3 regions of the Metabacillus sp. B2-18 genome follow, and region 3 is predicted to be linked to each of the others. Evidence: riboswitches for the same ligand, from Rfam matches in the RefSeq annotation. Region 3 holds a riboswitch; each other region holds the start of a gene.
The links. Region 3 has a riboswitch for cobalamin ahead of LPC09_RS11440 ((2Fe-2S) ferredoxin domain-containing protein). Riboswitches for the same ligand answer to the same signal wherever they lie in the genome.

Region 1: linked by a shared signal. The riboswitch ahead of LPC09_RS03625 (ribonucleoside-diphosphate reductase subunit alpha) and the one ahead of LPC09_RS11440 ((2Fe-2S) ferredoxin domain-containing protein) in region 3 are both predicted to bind cobalamin.
Region 2: linked by a shared signal. The riboswitch ahead of LPC09_RS05880 (ABC transporter substrate-binding protein) and the one ahead of LPC09_RS11440 ((2Fe-2S) ferredoxin domain-containing protein) in region 3 are both predicted to bind cobalamin.

The regions. Positions count from the first base shown of each region.
Region 1 is NZ_CP088245.1:692,809-698,445, forward strand. Features, by position in the region: gene LPC09_RS03625 (ribonucleoside-diphosphate reductase subunit alpha) at 1-1,506, opposite strand, end outside; cobalamin riboswitch at 1,633-1,812, opposite strand; gene nhaC (Na+/H+ antiporter NhaC) at 1,991-3,358, opposite strand; gene LPC09_RS03635 (globin-coupled sensor protein) at 3,562-4,872, opposite strand; gene LPC09_RS03640 (universal stress protein) at 5,003-5,527, opposite strand.
Region 2 is NZ_CP088245.1:1,146,077-1,151,713, reverse strand. Features, by position in the region: gene nikC (nickel transporter permease) at 1-379, opposite strand, end outside; gene nikB (nickel ABC transporter permease) at 392-1,321, opposite strand; gene LPC09_RS05880 (ABC transporter substrate-binding protein) at 1,330-2,886, opposite strand; cobalamin riboswitch at 3,074-3,285, opposite strand; gene LPC09_RS05875 (APC family permease) at 3,626-5,035, opposite strand; gene LPC09_RS05870 (aldehyde dehydrogenase family protein) at 5,167-5,637, opposite strand, start outside.
Region 3 is NZ_CP088245.1:2,267,439-2,273,075, reverse strand. Features, by position in the region: gene cobK (precorrin-6A reductase) at 1-102, opposite strand, end outside; gene LPC09_RS11450 (sirohydrochlorin chelatase) at 99-1,022, opposite strand; gene cobJ (precorrin-3B C(17)-methyltransferase) at 1,043-2,677, opposite strand; gene LPC09_RS11440 ((2Fe-2S) ferredoxin domain-containing protein) at 2,710-3,093, opposite strand; cobalamin riboswitch at 3,220-3,406, opposite strand; cobalamin riboswitch at 3,639-3,835, opposite strand; gene LPC09_RS11435 (hypothetical protein) at 3,941-4,087, opposite strand; gene LPC09_RS11430 (MFS transporter) at 4,157-5,479, opposite strand.

The DNA of each region.
Region 1 (5,637 bases), 1.6 Mb from region 3:
ATCATCTGTAACAGCTTTTGCAAGGTTAATAGAGGAAAGGTTACATACAACAAAATCACCTGGTGTTTTTACTGTAATGATTTTTCCATCCTCAGTGAATTGCTCTTCAACTGTTGTCGGACTTTGATTTTGTGTGATTTCTGTGCACAAATTGCTGCAATAAATCATTCCTTGGTGTGAGTTGGCATTATTGCGGTTTACCTCATCTCGATAGAACATATATGGAGTACCAGCTTCTAACTGACTGATCATAATTCGTTTCATAATATCAATCGCAGGGACTTTTTCCTTAGATAACTGTTCATTTTGAACACAGTCCCAATAGCGCTCTCTGAAGCTTCCTTGACCTTTTTGTTCATCATAATAATCTTCGATGCTAAAGCCCATTACTTTACGAACTTCATGTGGATCAAATAAGTACCAATCACCACGTGCTTCAACCTGCTCCATAAATACATCAGGAATACACACACCGGTAAATAAGTCATGTGTCCGCATTCTTTCATCACCATTGTTCAACTTCGAATCAAGAAATGAAAAGATATCTTTATGCCACACATCTAAGTAAACAGCGATGGCTCCTTTACGTTGACCTAATTGATCAACGCTTACAGCAGTGTTGTTAAGCTGCTTCATCCATGGAATAACACCAGAAGACACCCCTTTGAATCCACGGATATCACTACCACGGCTTCGAATTTTCCCAAGATATGCACCAACACCTCCACCAGATTTTGAAAGATTGGCAATATCAGTGTTACTATCAAAAATTCCTTGTAAACTATCATCGATTGTATCAATAAAACAACTCGATAATTGACCAACAGGTTTTCCTGCATTTGATAAAGTAGGTGTTGCAACGGTCATATAAAGGTTGCTCATTGCCCAATACGCTTGTTTTACAAGCTCAAGACGATGATCTTTGTTTTCATTTGCCATTAATGTCATTGCAATAATGACAAAACGCTCTTGAGGCAGTTCATATGTTTGTTTACTAAAGTCACGTGTTAAATAACGGTCTGCTAATGTTCTTAGTCCAATATATGTAAAGAGGTTGTCATTTTCCGGCTTAATAAAGGAACCAATTTGTGAAAGTTCACTTTGAGAATATTGGTCAAGAAGCTTTGAGCTGTAAAGTCCCTTTGAGACGAGAGTGTTTACTAAATCATAAAAATCTCCATATTTTTGCTTTTTGTCATAACCTCTGTTTTCTGCAGCTTCTTTATACAATTTTGATAAGTAGATTTGCGCACAAAAATATGTCCATTCCGGCTCTTGTTCATTTATATTTGATAATCCTTCTAGAATGAGTAAATTAGTAAGTTGATCCGTAGTATAAGACTCTCTTTGTACGATCGTGTTTTGGATTCGTGTTAAGTAGTCATCTATATGTAGAGAAGGGAAGTTTTGATGAATGCTTTCAATGTATGAAGTTAATTTAGATATGTCAAATGCTTCCTGGTTGTTTTTGTTGTTATAAATAATAGGGGATGTTGCGATGCTCATAAATATTCCTCCATCTGTTGAATTAGTAACTCAGGGGGAGAGATAAAACGACAGAGGAGAGTTCAAGGCAAAAAAAGCTTGAATGATCAGCTATCGTCTCACCTTCTCAGTCCCCGAAGAAATTGAAACTTCCACAAGATGCAGGTAGGTCTCCTGACTTATGCTCGTCCTACTATGAGTCCTTCCCATACCTAATATGTACAGTGGATTTCTCAATTCGTCACATTTACAGTTGCGGGGACAGTTCTGGAATTGCACCAGATTCCCTTTTCAGCCTTAATTGGCACCTGAATCTCGTAAAATACAATATATAGTTTTTTGTTTTGGTTAATAAATCAATATATAGTTATAATTAGATATATTTCCATGATATAGCACATATACAAAATAATCAACCAATTGTTTTCGTTTGTCGAAAATTATCTAGATTGATAGAAACTTGTAAAGGAAAGAGGGCTGTCAAAATAAATGACAGCCCCTTTCTTTATACACGTTTACTTAAAAATCCATATATAACTGTGAATATTGGTGATAGGTATAAAAAGAACGCAAATGGTAAAAACGCTAAAACGGGTACACCAAGTGTTTGAGCGAAGAAAGCTCCGCTAACTCCCCATGGAATTAAGGGATTAAGTAATGTTCCGGCATCTTCAAGTGTTCGTGATAAATATTTGCGATCTAGCTTGATTTTATCGTAAAGACCTTTAAACGTTTGACCTGGGATAAGAATTGATAAGTATTGTTCACCGGTTAATAGGTTTACGCCAAACGATGAAGCGGCAGTTGATAGTATAAGCTGTCCCTTTGACTGTATACGTTCAATTAATCCATTTAATAGTGTAGGGATAATGCTTAATGTATTAAGTAATCCACCAAAGGCAAAGGCAATTAAGATAAGTGAGATGGACCACATCATTGATTGTAGGCCGCCACGGTTTAGCATATTACTAACCTGTTCATTTTCTATAGAATAAGAAGTTCCATTTTGTAAAACTGTTAGAAATTCATTCAGCATTAACCCTTGAAAAACGATGGCTGTTATTCCTGCTGTTATAATACCAATCACTAAAGATGGGATAACCGCGACTCTTTTTATAGCCAGAATAATAACTATAAGAGGTGAAAACAATGTGATAAAGCTAATGTTAACTTGAGATTCAATAATAGAAATCATGTTTTTCATGTCATCGATTGACGTAAAGTCAATAGGAGTAATTCGACCTAAAATAAAAAAGATCAGGGCTGCAATTAAAATGCTTGGTAAAGTAGTGAATGTCATATGTTTAATATGAGTAAACAAATCTACAGATGAAACACCAGAAGCGAAGTTTGTTGTATCGGACATTGGAGACATTTTATCACCAAAGCATGCGCCTGAAATAATTGCCCCAGCAACCCATTCAATTGGTAAGCCTGCTGCCATACCTGCTCCCATTAAAGCAACACCAATTGTGCTAACTGTTGTAAAGGAGCTTCCTACTAAACTTGAAATGACCATACATGAAAAAAGGGAAGTCATTAATAAGTATTCTGGATTAATAACAGTTAAAGCATAAACCATAACTGTCGGAATTGTCCCGCTACTCATCCAAGCACCAATTAATACACCTATAAGTGCCAATATAATAATAGGTTGAATTCCATTTTGAATTCCTTGGACAATACCTGTTTCTAATGCTTTCCATTTGAATTTATTAAGTAAGCCAATGATTGAGATTAGAACTAAACAAATAAGTAAGGCAATATGTGGTTCTGTTTTTAATACAAATAAACTGGCAAATATCGTTGCTAATACCAGTAACAAGATTAGTAACGATTGTTGAAAAGTAAAGTTTTTTATTTGATCATTCATGGTATACTCCTTTATAGCTTGAACGCTTTTGTGCTTTTTCGTACAAAAGTATTATACCAATCTAGTTTTTTCTGTCAATCGAAAATAGAAAATGATTAATATATAAAGATATTATGTGTTTTGTTTTATTGATATACTATTCTTTTTTGAAATTGAAGTGCATAAAAAAGACCAATGAAATTCCATTGGTCTTAAACAAAACTCTATATTGTTCTAGCCATTACTTTTAGATTTTCGGAAGTTTCAGCAATTGATTTTACGTTATTTGAAACATCGTTAATAACATTTGTAAAGTTCATTAAATCTGTTTTAGATTGTTCGCTTTGCTGTTTGTTTTTATTCATGATTTCAAGAATGTTATCAAAGAATGAGTTCATGTCATTCATTTGGTCAGTTCCTTTAGTTGTTAGCTCAGCAACATGATTAATAGAACCGGAAATACTATCAATTTGGTTATGAATATTTGTAATTAAGCTTGATACACCTTGGACTGAATTTTTTGTTTCTTCAGCAAGCTTACGAACTTCACTCGCAACAACGGCGAAACCTTTACCATATTCACCTGCACGTGCTGATTCAATAGCAGCATTTAGAGCCAGCAAATTCGTTTGTTCTGCAATAGCGGTTACAATTGAAACGACTTGATTAATTTTTTCAGACGTTTGTTCTAGCGACTTCATTTGTTGTAGAATTTCAACTGTACTTTTCTCGATAGAAGACATAAGGTCATTTTGTTTTTCTAGGTCATTTTTTCCGTTGTGTGCTTGTCCTTCTGCAGTTGAAGCTGCTTCATAGCGGTCTGCTGAATAAGAAGCAATTTCTTGCGATTGAGCAAGAATTTCCTGAATAAATGCATTTGTATTTTCACTTGCTTCAGCAAGCTGGGTTGCAAGTTGGTTTACTTCGGCACGTATTTGCTCCTTGGCAGCTTCTGCTTCATCGCGAACTTTAGCATATTCATTATCATATGCTTCTAAAACAATTTGCTGTTCCAAATTAAAGAGTTTGCTAATACTTTGAACAACGGTAATGATTTCTTTCTTTGTATTAAAATGTGGCTCCACTGTATCAATGATTGAATTAAGTAGTTGCTGAAAAGCAGCCATATACCACTTTGCTTCAAGACCGATCTTTACGTGAATATGAGCAATTTTTCTCATTCGTTTTACATCTTCATCATCAAGATTACCGTTAAACATTTTCATAATATGTGTTTTTAAGGTTTGCTGTAAACGATCTACTGAGCTATGTTCATTAATAATGCCCATAAGACCACTATCTGCTTCAAATGAAGAGTAAAATGCGCGAACAATTTCCTCAATATTTTCTTCAATATATGGTTGTATTGATAAAGCAGTTACCAAATCATCTTTTGTTAAATCGATCATTCCAATCTGCTTTTTTACTTCAACTTCTGATATATTTAAAACAACTGCAGAAACGTGTTGATTCCTAATGCTGTCACTTAGTGCCGATGTTGTTGTTTTTTTCTCTTTTTTAAACAAAATTCCCATCAATCCATTCCCCATTTCAAAATTTATACTTATTAGGTATATCGGCATGTTTAAGGTAAATATGAAGTGATTTGACAGAAATTTAAAAATTAAAATAGTGGAAGAGTATCTCTTCCACCAATGTGTATGATTATTTAGCTATTAATACTGGGATGGAAGCACGTTGTGATACTTTTTCACTAACGCTTCCAAAGATTAATTTTTTTAGGCCGCTCATGTCTCGACTACCAACGACAATTAAATCTCCATTGTTTTCTTTTGCATAAGTAACAATTCCTTCAGAAGGTTCACCATATGAAACGGCAACGTCTGCTTGTACATGATGACGATCTAAAATTTGCTTGGCTTCATTTTCTAATGCCATTATATGCTGACTATTTTTTTTGTTTACAACCGTTTCTCTATCGCTACTGTGTTCCTTAGGTATTGGGACAACAGGAATATTTCCTACTCCGCCAACAGGGTACGAGTGTACAGGCGATAACAATGGAGTGCTAGCTTGATCAACACCTTCTGTAAACAAGTTCTCTTTATGAATATAAATAACAGAAAGGTTGGAGTCCATTTTCTTACTCATACGAATTCCTAATTCTAGTGCTTCTTTACTATCATCTGTTCCATCAAAAGCAACAACTACATGTTTTAATGAATTCAACTCAATCATCCTTTCTTATTTGTTCTTTACCCTATTTGTATATATCTAATCAAGCTTTATCTGTTAAAAAATTAAATTAAGTAAAAAGCCAATAACGACAATGGCTCCAA
Region 2 (5,637 bases), 1.1 Mb from region 3:
CCGTAATAGTTAGAACAATATCGGGAATTGCAAGTATTCCATCAATGAATCTCATAAAAATCTGGTCTATTCTTCCTCGTAAATAGCCTGTAAAAAAACCAATCGGCAAACTAATAAGTAATGTACAAACCATAATAATAAATGCAAATGCAACACTAACTCTTATACCATAAATAATTCGAGATAAAATACAGCGTCCTAGATGATCAGTTCCAAACGGATATATCTCGTTAGGTGATACTAATCTTTTCGAGAGATTCACTTCTAATGGATCATGAGGAGCGAGCAATGGTGCTAAGAAGCCAAGAATAATAATGAAAAGTAATAGGCTGCTCCCCACAACAATGCTCTTGTCTAATGAAAGATCCATTTTTTTCATCCCTTAAGCCTCCTAGCGAATTTTTATCCTTGGATCAAGTGCAGCGTAAATAAGATCCACTACTATATGAAGAGATACAAATAGGAATGAAGTGAACACAACATAACCTTGGATAACAGGATAATCACGCATATTAATCGATTCAACTATATATTTTCCTAAACCTGGCCAGGAATAAATCGATTCAACTATCACACTCCCACCTAACATATAAGCAAAACTAGTACCTAGCATTGTGACAATCGGCAAAAATGCATGTTTAAAAAGATGAAAAATGAAAATATATGTGTTTGAAAGACCTCTTACTCTTGCTGCTTTTACAAACGGTTGATGTGTCAGCTCAAGCATATTCGTTCGAAGAATACGCGCATAAACAGTTCCAACACCTAAGCCGAGAGTTAGGCCTGGTAAAATCAGATGCACAAATGTTCCCCTCCCTATTGAAGGAAGCCATCCATACTGAACCGAAAAAAAATAGATAAATAGAAATCCCAGCCAAAAGGCTGGGATGGAAGAACCAATAATGGCTAACATTCTTCCAATTCCATCTAAAAGTCCATTTGAATAAATCGCCGTAGACACCCCTAGAATAATTGTGATGAAAATCATCACAATTATTCCTGCTGCTGCAAGCTCAAGTGTTGCAGGTAATCTATTTAATAATTCTTCAACAACAGGCTCTTTGGAGACAAAAGATGTTCCCCACTGCCATGTAAAAGCGTCCTTAATCCATTGAATATATTGACTCCAAAAAGTATCTGTTAATCCGAGCTCTTCTCTTAAACGATTTAGCGCTTCTTCAGAAGCCGGTACATTATGTTTAGTTAGCAAAATATAAGCAGGATCTCCCGGAGCAAATCTTAGTAGAAAAAAAGTAAGAGTCGAAACAAAAAAGATGACAAGAAACAGTTGAACGATTCGCTCTATGCCAAAACGTATCATCGTCTTCCTCACTCGCTCACATCAAGCTCTGGATGAATATAATAATATTCAATCGGATGAGGTGTAAATCCTACTACTCCATTTCTAGTACTAAATACTGTTTTTGGATGTACAATAAATGACTGTGGAAGATCTTGATTAATTACTTCCTGAACTTCGATAGCCAGTTCATTACGCTTAGTTGTATCACTCGTTTGGTTTAATTCATCAATCATACGATCTACTGTAGATGATTCATAGTGACTCACATTTGACTCACTAGCAGATTGATAGAAAATATTTAAAAAGTATTGTGGGTCCCCAGTATGAGCAGTTAACATACTGTACATTGATAAATCCCAATCTTCATTCACTAAAGCCTCATCAATATTCTCCACTTGACGAATATTCACTTTTATCCCTTCGTTTAGTAATTCAGCTTGAATCGCTTCTGCCATAACAGTTAATTCCGGTCGTTGTGGAAAGGTTAACATGGTAACTTCAAAAATACTTCCTTGCTTTTCCCACATACCATCACTATTTTTCTTCCAGCCATCTTGCTCTAATAATTGATCAATCGATTCTGATGAAGCTTGCTTCTCAACTTGACCAAATGATAATACTTCTGGAAATGGACTTTTCGCTTCAGTTCCAGCCTCTAACATAATGGAATGAACAATTTCTTCACGTGGAATTGATAAATCAACCACTTTTCGTAGTGTTACATCCTGAAACATTGGAGAATTCATATTAAACATCAACATGTGTGTGCGTAGTGATGGTGCAGTGGAAACCTCAAATCTCTTATCTTTATCCAACACTTTCATGTTATCAACAGGGATATCTGTTGCACCATCAACATCTCCTGATTGAAGAGCCATTAATCGAGAATTTCCATCTGGAATAAAACTAATGATTACTTCAGACAGTAACGCTTTCTCTCCCCAATAATCTTCATATTTCTCAACAATAAGAGATTCATCTTTATTAAATTGTTTAATTGAGAATGCTCCTGTTAGTGCAGGGTAGCTATCCTCTTTATCAAGCGTTGCCACATCAACAATAATCGTTGAAGGATCTGCCAAATGAGAGACCAACGCAGCATTTGGTTGTTTTGTTATAATCTTTAGTTCTAGATCAGAAACAACCTCTATTGATTCAACTTGAAGCAAATCTTTTACCTTTTGATCCTTCTCGATCGAACGAAGCAAAGAGTCTTTTACACTCGCTGCATCCATTTTCTCGCCATTATGAAAGGTTACATTTTCTTCTAGCGTAAATACCCATGTTGTGTCATTTTCTTGCTTCCACTCTTTTGCAAGCCAAGGTGTAGTTTGTAGTTCCTCATCTAACTTAACTAATGTTTCTGCTGTACCTGAACGCATTACCTCCCAGCTATCAATACCATGTGGATCAAGACTTTGAGGACTCCATGGAAAAGCAAGAGTTACATGCTTTTCAGAAGCTAAATCCGAGTTTGATGTTGCTGTCTTTTTCTCATCAGAACAACCTGACAATAAAAGTAGTAAACTACCAATTACGATCAAAAATAGGATAGTCTGCTTTCGTTGAATATTTTTTACCATAATAAATTTAAAACCTCCATTTTGTATATATAAATAAAAAAAGCATCTCCAACCAGCTTAAGCGGTCAGAAATGCTTGTTATTAAACACAGAAAAATACAGAAAAATCTCCATAACAAAATGTTTATGAAAATAGGTTATCAATCTATGAGCACCCTAACCACCTCCCTAGAATTCCCGTAGGTCTATCGGCGATGTAAAAATAGGCAGGTCTCCTGACTTAGGGCATAACGATCAAACCTTCCCAGGTGAACACCCAGTGGTTTATGTAGAACGTTATTTCACATTTAGTGTGAAACCCAATACAGTGGCGGGTCCGTGTCGGCATCTAACCGACTTCCCTTTTAAGCTTATAAAGCAAAATTACTACTTTACTAGCACCTATTTCCAAAGAATATAAAGTTTTTTATAACTTTTTATATTAAATTAGCAAAAGTTTTTGTCCCGATTCTCGACTTTAATATAAGACATGGCTTGCTAAGTGAAATTACTACCAATATAGAGTTAAACCTTACGAAAGTCAATATAGTAATTTCTATTTAATATTTTATTGAACAAGACTTTAGAATGATTTTCATATTAATATAAAAGCTCCATGACCTATACTACAGTTAATCCTACTTCTAAATAAAAAGAGTATAAATTCTCTATGATTGAGGTAATGCTTGTTCCCGAAAATATAATCATAGAGACTTTATACTCTAAATAGAAGTTAAAGTTAATTAAATTATTGTATCTCCTTATAGCTCATTTTTATGTACTTTACTATCTTTATTATGTGGTATAGATACCTCATATTTCCCCTTATTCATATGATAATAGAAATACGCTCCTATTAAAATCCAACCAGCTACCATCACCCATTCATATGGCCAAACTAGTGCAGCAGGCATTCCCGGCATGTATAACAAAATGAATCCTAAACTTAAAATGAGAGCAATCCAACCCACAGCATTTTGCTTTCCAGCCTTAAACGGTCGGTCCATGTTCGGCTCTTTTTTACGCAAAATAATAAAGGATAAAGCTACTAAAAAGTAGGCAACAACGATACCAAGTCCCCCAGCATCAACAATCCAAACGAGTGCTGGTCTTCCTAATAATGGTGCTAATGTTGCTAAAGCACCCAGAAATATGACTGCATTAGAAGGTGTTTTATATTTCGGATGCAAATATCCAAACCAATTAGGCAGCATTCCCGAATTTGCCATGGCATAAATAATACGGCTGCCTCCAATTATAAATGCATTCCAGCTGGTAACGATTCCGCATATTCCTCCGAATATTAAGATATTTGCGAATATTTTAGACCCAAATACAGCTGCCATTGCGTCAGCAGTCGCTAATTGTGTGATACTTAACGCCTCTTGATCAAGCGCCATAGACACGCCAAAAGCAATAGCCAAGTAAAAAACAACCGCACACCCTACTGAAAAAATAAGAATCTTCCCAATATCTTTTGCTGGAATATTCGCTTCTTCAGCAACTTGTGGAATAACATCAAATCCAACAAAAAGAAATGGTACCATGATGAGCACAGTCATGATCCCTCCAACTCCACCAGTGAAAAGCGGCTGAAGATTTTGTGGATCTCCATTTGTCCCTGCTCCAAATATAAGCAATATCCCGATTCCAACAATAAAAACAGTTAAAACAACCTGCATAAACGCTGCTGGCTTTAATCCAAAATAATTAAGCGCCGTAAGCAATATCGCCCCAACAGAGCCAATTAACACCCATGTAAGATAAACATCCCATCCACCTATTGTCCATAAGTAACCAACCTGATAGTTAGGAAGTAAATAATCTATAACAGTTGGAAGGGCAACAGCTTCAAACGTTACGACTGATACATATCCTAATGTGATCGCCCAAGACGCAATAAACGCAGCTTTGCTTCCCATTGCCCGCTCAACATAATGATGCTCTCCACCTACTGCAGGCATTGCAGATGCTAGTTCAGCATAAGTCAAACCAACAAAAGTAACGAGTAATCCCCCTATAACGAAGGCAATAATTGCTCCTACGGAACCTGCTGATACAATCCAATTTCCTGAGAGTACAACCCATCCCCAACCGAGCATAGCACCAATGGCTAAAAATAACACATCAGCCTTTGTTAAGACCTTTTTCAGCTCTTTTTCTTGTTTCATCTCCTTCATCCTCTCGTTCTTTGTACTTTGCTGCATATAAAAGTGGTATTTTGCAGTATCTCAGAATCTAGCTTCTCTTATGTATGGCTTAATGCCCGAACTCCAACGGGCATTAAGCTTTGTCATAACTTTTATGCTTGATTAAACACAACTAACTTCTGCTCAGTCATTTCTTCGATCGTATATTTTACTCCTTCGCGCCCAACTCCGCTTTCTTTTACACCACCATATGGCATATGATCAACACGGAATGTTGGGATATCATTGACCATAACTCCACCAACATGTAATTTTTTCGTTGCCATGAGAGCGGTATGGATATTGTCTGTATATATTCCTGCCTGTAACCCGTATCGTGAATCGTTCACATAGTTTATGGCCTCCTTAACAGAGCTTACCTTGTTAATAAGGACAATTGGAGCAAACACCTCTTGACACGAGACTTTCAGCTTAGCATCAACATCTGTTAGAATCGTTGGCTGCAATACATTCCCTTCAGCAACTCCGCCAGTTAATACCTTTGCTCCCCCTTGCTTCGCTTCTTCAATCCAAGCTAGAGCACGATCAACATCACGAGGACTTATTAATGCTGAGACATCTAT
Region 3 (5,637 bases):
TGCATTCTCTGTAACGACTGTTGTAAGAATGTTATATCCTGCTTCTTTCACGGTTAATGCTAGTGCTCTAGCATCACTTGTACCGGCTAAAAAGAGAATCATAGTTTTTGAACCTCTGGCTCATGGTTGTGCTCGTTATCATGATCATGGTCATGATGATGGTGATGATGATGGTGCCCGTGGTCATGATCGTGATCATGGTGGTGGTGATGATCAATATGTTCCATTGCCTCAATTCGGTACACACATGTATCACAGTTCATTTTTACTTCACCTTGCAACGCTTCTTGAATTCGATCTTTTATAATGGTTTTAAGTCTTGAGTGAAAGCCAAAATAGCCGGCAAGCTTGAATTCAACCTCAGGAAACTCTTGTTGAAACTCTTCAATCATGTGCTCTAAACGTTTGATTAAAATACCAGTAAATAGAAAATAAGGTAAAATAACAATTCTCTTTGCCCCTAATTTCACACAACGTTCAACGCCTTCTTTAATTAAAGGATCTGTTACACCCATAAAAGCAGGTTCAACAAACTTATAATGTAGCTTTTCCCATAAAAGTCTTGTAATTTTATATAAATCACTGTTTGCATCAGGATCACTGCCGCCGCGACCTAACAAAATAACAGCTGTTTCAGGATCTTCTTCGTTGATTTTCTCGCCAACTTCTTCTAAGCGGCTTTTACAAATTTCCATTGTTTCTTCATGTATGCCAAAAGGTCTTCCATACGTAAATGAAACATGAGGATACTTTTCCTTCGCTTCATCAATCGCAGCTGGTATATGGATTTTAGAATGTCCTGCTGCAAGTAGCATTAGTGGAATGACAAAAACACTAGTTGCCCCTTTTTCTACACATGTTTGAATACCTTGATTAATAGTTGGTCGTTCGAACTCTAAAAAGCAGGTTTCCACTAAAAGCTCCGAATCTAATTGTGGCTTTAACTCTTCAATTGTTTGTCTTACTTGGTCGTTTCCTTCATGATCTCGACTTCCATGTCCAACGAGTAAAATTGCTTTCATACTATTCTCCCCTATCCTTATTAATCTCCGCACGGAGCTGGTTCAATTTCAATTTTTGGACTCATGTCCCTATATGAATAGCCTTGAACATTACCAACACGTTTAAAATACTTGAAAAACCTTTCGTTTGGATGTCCTTTTTCCTTGTATTCATGAACAATATTTTCAATCACTTCGACGATTTTTTCGGGCTCTATTCCTTCAGCAACCGGTTGACCAGGATGAGCTGTTCGACCGACTGTTTTGGCTCCTAAAAACAAATCAAATTTTCCTTTTCGAAAAATAATTCCGATATCTTCATTCACAGCACCAAAACATGCCATTCCACACCCGTTAAATCCTACCTTTAATTCTTTTGGTAAATCTAGCCCGCTTAACTTTTCATGAAGCTCCTCTGCATATGGAATGGAATCTTTCTTTTCTCCTTCACAAAAATCACAAGCCTTGATTTGAAAAACATCACCAATAGGTTCTAATAAAAACCCAACTTCTTTAAGTTTTTCGGTGATCACTTCCGGTTCACTCGTCGGAATTCGTAAAAGAATTTGATGATGTGGTGTATACTCCATTGAACCATCGTCCCCGGTCACTTCTGCAAGAGTCATCATCTGCTTTGGAGTGAATTTTTTATTTGCAATACCAGGGCTGACAGCTAATTCAAAAATCGATGTAATCGGGTTGTTTACAGAATTTCGAGACTTTTCTTCGTTAATAGAAGGATCTGTGTCTCCCTTAACTTTTTGCAACGCTTCTAAAGCAAGTTGCAAAGAGCTTTCTTTTTCTTTGGTTGCTTTTGCTTTTTTATTTGGTGGCATATCGTTAATACCTTTATGTAATGCCCATGGTTCGTTTTCATGTCGAAGACGCTCATGTGGCTTTAATCTCTGCTCAGTGGTATTTAACGTATACTTACGTTGATAACCTCTTGGCGTAATCATTTTATTGTCATATAAAAATGTCGATGAATTTCCAATCACAACCGTTGTAAGCATTCCGATATCAAACTCGAGCATATGCTCAAGATCTGTAATAACGATATGCTGTCTGTCACGATACGCACTTTTCACAAGTCCAACAGGTGTTAATGGTGAACGATAGCTTAATAAAATCCGTTGCGCTTCTTGTATTTGTCTTGTTCGACGACCACTTTTAGGATTATAAAGAGTTATAACAAAATCAGCCTGAGCAGCTGCATCAATACGCTTTTCAATCAATTCCCAAGGAGTTAAATGGTCACTGAGACTGATTGTGCATGCATCATGCATAATTGGGGCACCTAAAAGTGATGCACATGAATTAATTGCCGAAACACCCGGAATGACTTCTACACTCACACCAGTTTCTTCTGACCAGCCTTTTTCAATTAAAACCTCATAAACAAGTCCGGCCATTCCATACACTCCAGCATCACCACTTGATATGACAGCTACTGTTTTTCCTTCTTCGGCAAGTTTCACAGCTGCTTGGGCACGGCTTACTTCCTCTGACATTCCTGTACTAATAATCTCTTGATCTGTTAAAAGATCCTGAATTAATTCAACATATGTTTTGTATCCAATAATACAGTCACTTTCTTGAATCGCATCTTGAGCCCTTTTTGTCATATGTTCAAAGCTTCCTGGACCAAATCCGATCACAAGTAATTTTCCTAGCAAGTAAATTCCTCCTTTCAATACGTATAACGGTATTAAACGTTACTCTTTTGCGGTTTTACTATTCCTTTAATCGACTCTGAATTTTCAGGTGCAGTAAAATGATCTTTATCATATGTGTAAATAACGCTGTCTTCTACCACATTTCCACCTACAAGATGCTCAGTAACAATCTTTTTAGCTAATTCAGGCGTTGCAGCTTTATACCAAACTCCCTCCGGATAGACCACCATTACACACGCATCTTTGCATCTTCCATTACAACGAGTTCTTGTTGTATGAATGCTTGCATCCAAATCTAAGTTTGTAATTTCTTCTCTGATTGCCTGAGTTGCTTCTTCTCCACCCTTTCTCATACAGCTGCTTCCGTTACAAATAAGTACATGATGCTTTGTTTCTGTTAGATTCCAAGTCGTCATCTAAACACTTCCAATCTATTAAAATTTTTCAAATAAAAATGCACCTCTATATAGGCAGAGGTGCATTAAAAAATGGCGCAAGTGACCAGCATTTTCTACTACACGTCTACCTATATGCCCGTAGGTATCAGTATAAAAAGATAGGCAGGTCTCCTGACTTAGGTTCATAGCTTTATAACGTCTTCCCGTTTACATTCAGTGACATTATGCTATAAAGCTTCCCATAACAGTGGCGGGTACCGTGTCGGACTTTCACCGACTTCCCTTTTAAGCACTACAGTAGTTGAAGTGCACCTAATCTTTAAAACTCTATTTAATTTACTCATCTAAACGTATTAGGTTGTCTCTTGAAATATGTCTTTTTATAAAAACAATCATCAAACCAATGGAAAATACCTAAGCTATCAACCATAAAACCTTATACATTTAGACAGAACAAAAAATCCGCTCATATCTTTATTGAGCGGATGAAAAGGCAATACGAAAGCAATCCAAAAAATTAAAATGGTTGCATTCGTCTCACCTTCTCACCTCCCGAAGAAACTGAAACTTGATAAATTAAGACAGGTCTCCTGACTTGTGTTTCACTCTACTTTAAGCCCCTTCCCATATATCACTTTTAATAAAGCTTCAATACAGTGGATTGCTTATTTCGTCGACACTTACAGTTGCGGGGACAGTTTCTGATTTACACCGAATTCCCTATTAAGCCTTAAGCGGCATCTTAATCTACAGCGTTTACTATTTTAAGTTGTTATCAATTGATAGGTATTATATTAAAGCAACCAAAATGATATTTCAACATATTGTTGGATAAAATGACAAAAGTTACAATTAAAGTGGTGATTTATTCCATTCCCTCATCTTTTTCATCATACGCTATTAACACAATATTTTCATTTGTTTCACTTCTTAATTCTTTTTCTAGACTCATGATTTTGTTTAATTGATCACGATCTAAGTTTGCGACTGGAAAGTTTTCATAAACGCTCATGCTTTTAACCTCCTTTGTTTTATAATAAGATTTTCACCAATAAGATATCGATTATGCACCTGGTTATCATCATTCTGTTCTTGGCTTTTTCCTGAAGAACACTTCTGGTTCCCATCTGTTAACAGGATGTGTTCGATGTTGTCCAGGTTCACTTGGAAGTCGAGGTGCATCTTTAGGCTTGTTTTCTTTTGATGATGCCTGTTGTAACGATTGTCTAAGTGGCTGCCATTTTTTAAGAAAAGTAACAACAACTACTAGCGCAAATCCTAAGGCGGTGTAAATGAAAACAGGTGTTAAAGTATTTTCACCTACACCAAGAATTCTTCCACCAGCAGATTTTCCACCAGCCTCTCCTAAGCCGTAAACAACATTTGATAAGGCAAAAAACAACCCGATTAATTCTCCTTTTGACAATTGTGAGATGGTACTGTCTATTGTAGGAAGAATCATCATTTCACCAATAACAAACACTCCTCCACTAAGGATCAAATGGAAAAATGATTGTGCAAAAAATAACGAGGCAATTCCAATCGTTATGAAGAGAATCCCTAATCCTAATGCAGTTAGAGGCTCTACTTTCCTAATAATTCGCTTTGTAATCAAGCCTTGTAATGAGATGACAATTAAGCTATTAACTGTCCATATCAACGCAACATTTTTAGGCTCCGGTAAAATAACTGTTGCTCTAAGTGGTAATGCAAGAGATAACTGTGCATATAAAGCCCATATAATAATCGTTACAAAACTAAACACCATAAAGGGCTTGTTTTGAAATGCCTGTTTGTAAGCTCCCTTAGGAATTCCCTCACATGGCACATCACCACAACCCTTTGGGAGAAAAATCCAACTTTGTAGTGCTAAAAGGATATAAATTCCACCAGCAATCCAAAAGATCATTTTAGATGTTCCGGTTAAAAGAAAAAAAACAATTAATCCTGCTGAGCCTGTCCCAATATTTGCAGCTATGCCTCTTATGGAAAAAGCTGTTGTTTGGTTCTCTGAAGAAGCAAAGGCTGCGATGGCTGCTTTTGTTGAAGGAGCATTTAATCCAGTACCAAATCCCATTGTAATAGCAGTAACGATCAAAAAAGAAAACTGTGTGAATAAACCAAACCCAATAAGTCCGCATGCAGCAATCAAAGCTCCAAGTCCTATCGTAAATCCTCGACCAATACGATCAGCTAAAACTCCTCCGGCCACGCTCCCAACTTGAAAGGCAATGGCAATACTTGCTAACACAATTCCAATTTGTCCTATCGATAAACCTGCATCTGTTTTTAAAATAATCGGAAGCATCGGTGTAACCAAATATGTTCCTAAATGTGAAAGTAAAACACCAAAAAGAAGGATAAGTAGCGGCTTTTCTAGTTGTAATATGTCTTTTATTCCCATATGATTATCCTCCTTTTCTTTTCATTTTACTTTTCCCTAACTGCAATAGGTTATGTAATTGACCCGAAAGATCGCTAGACCTAGTAAGCGCATTCACAAAAATGGATGGAAATCATATCATTTTATGAAACGTTTAAGCATTAGGCAGATCCACTACA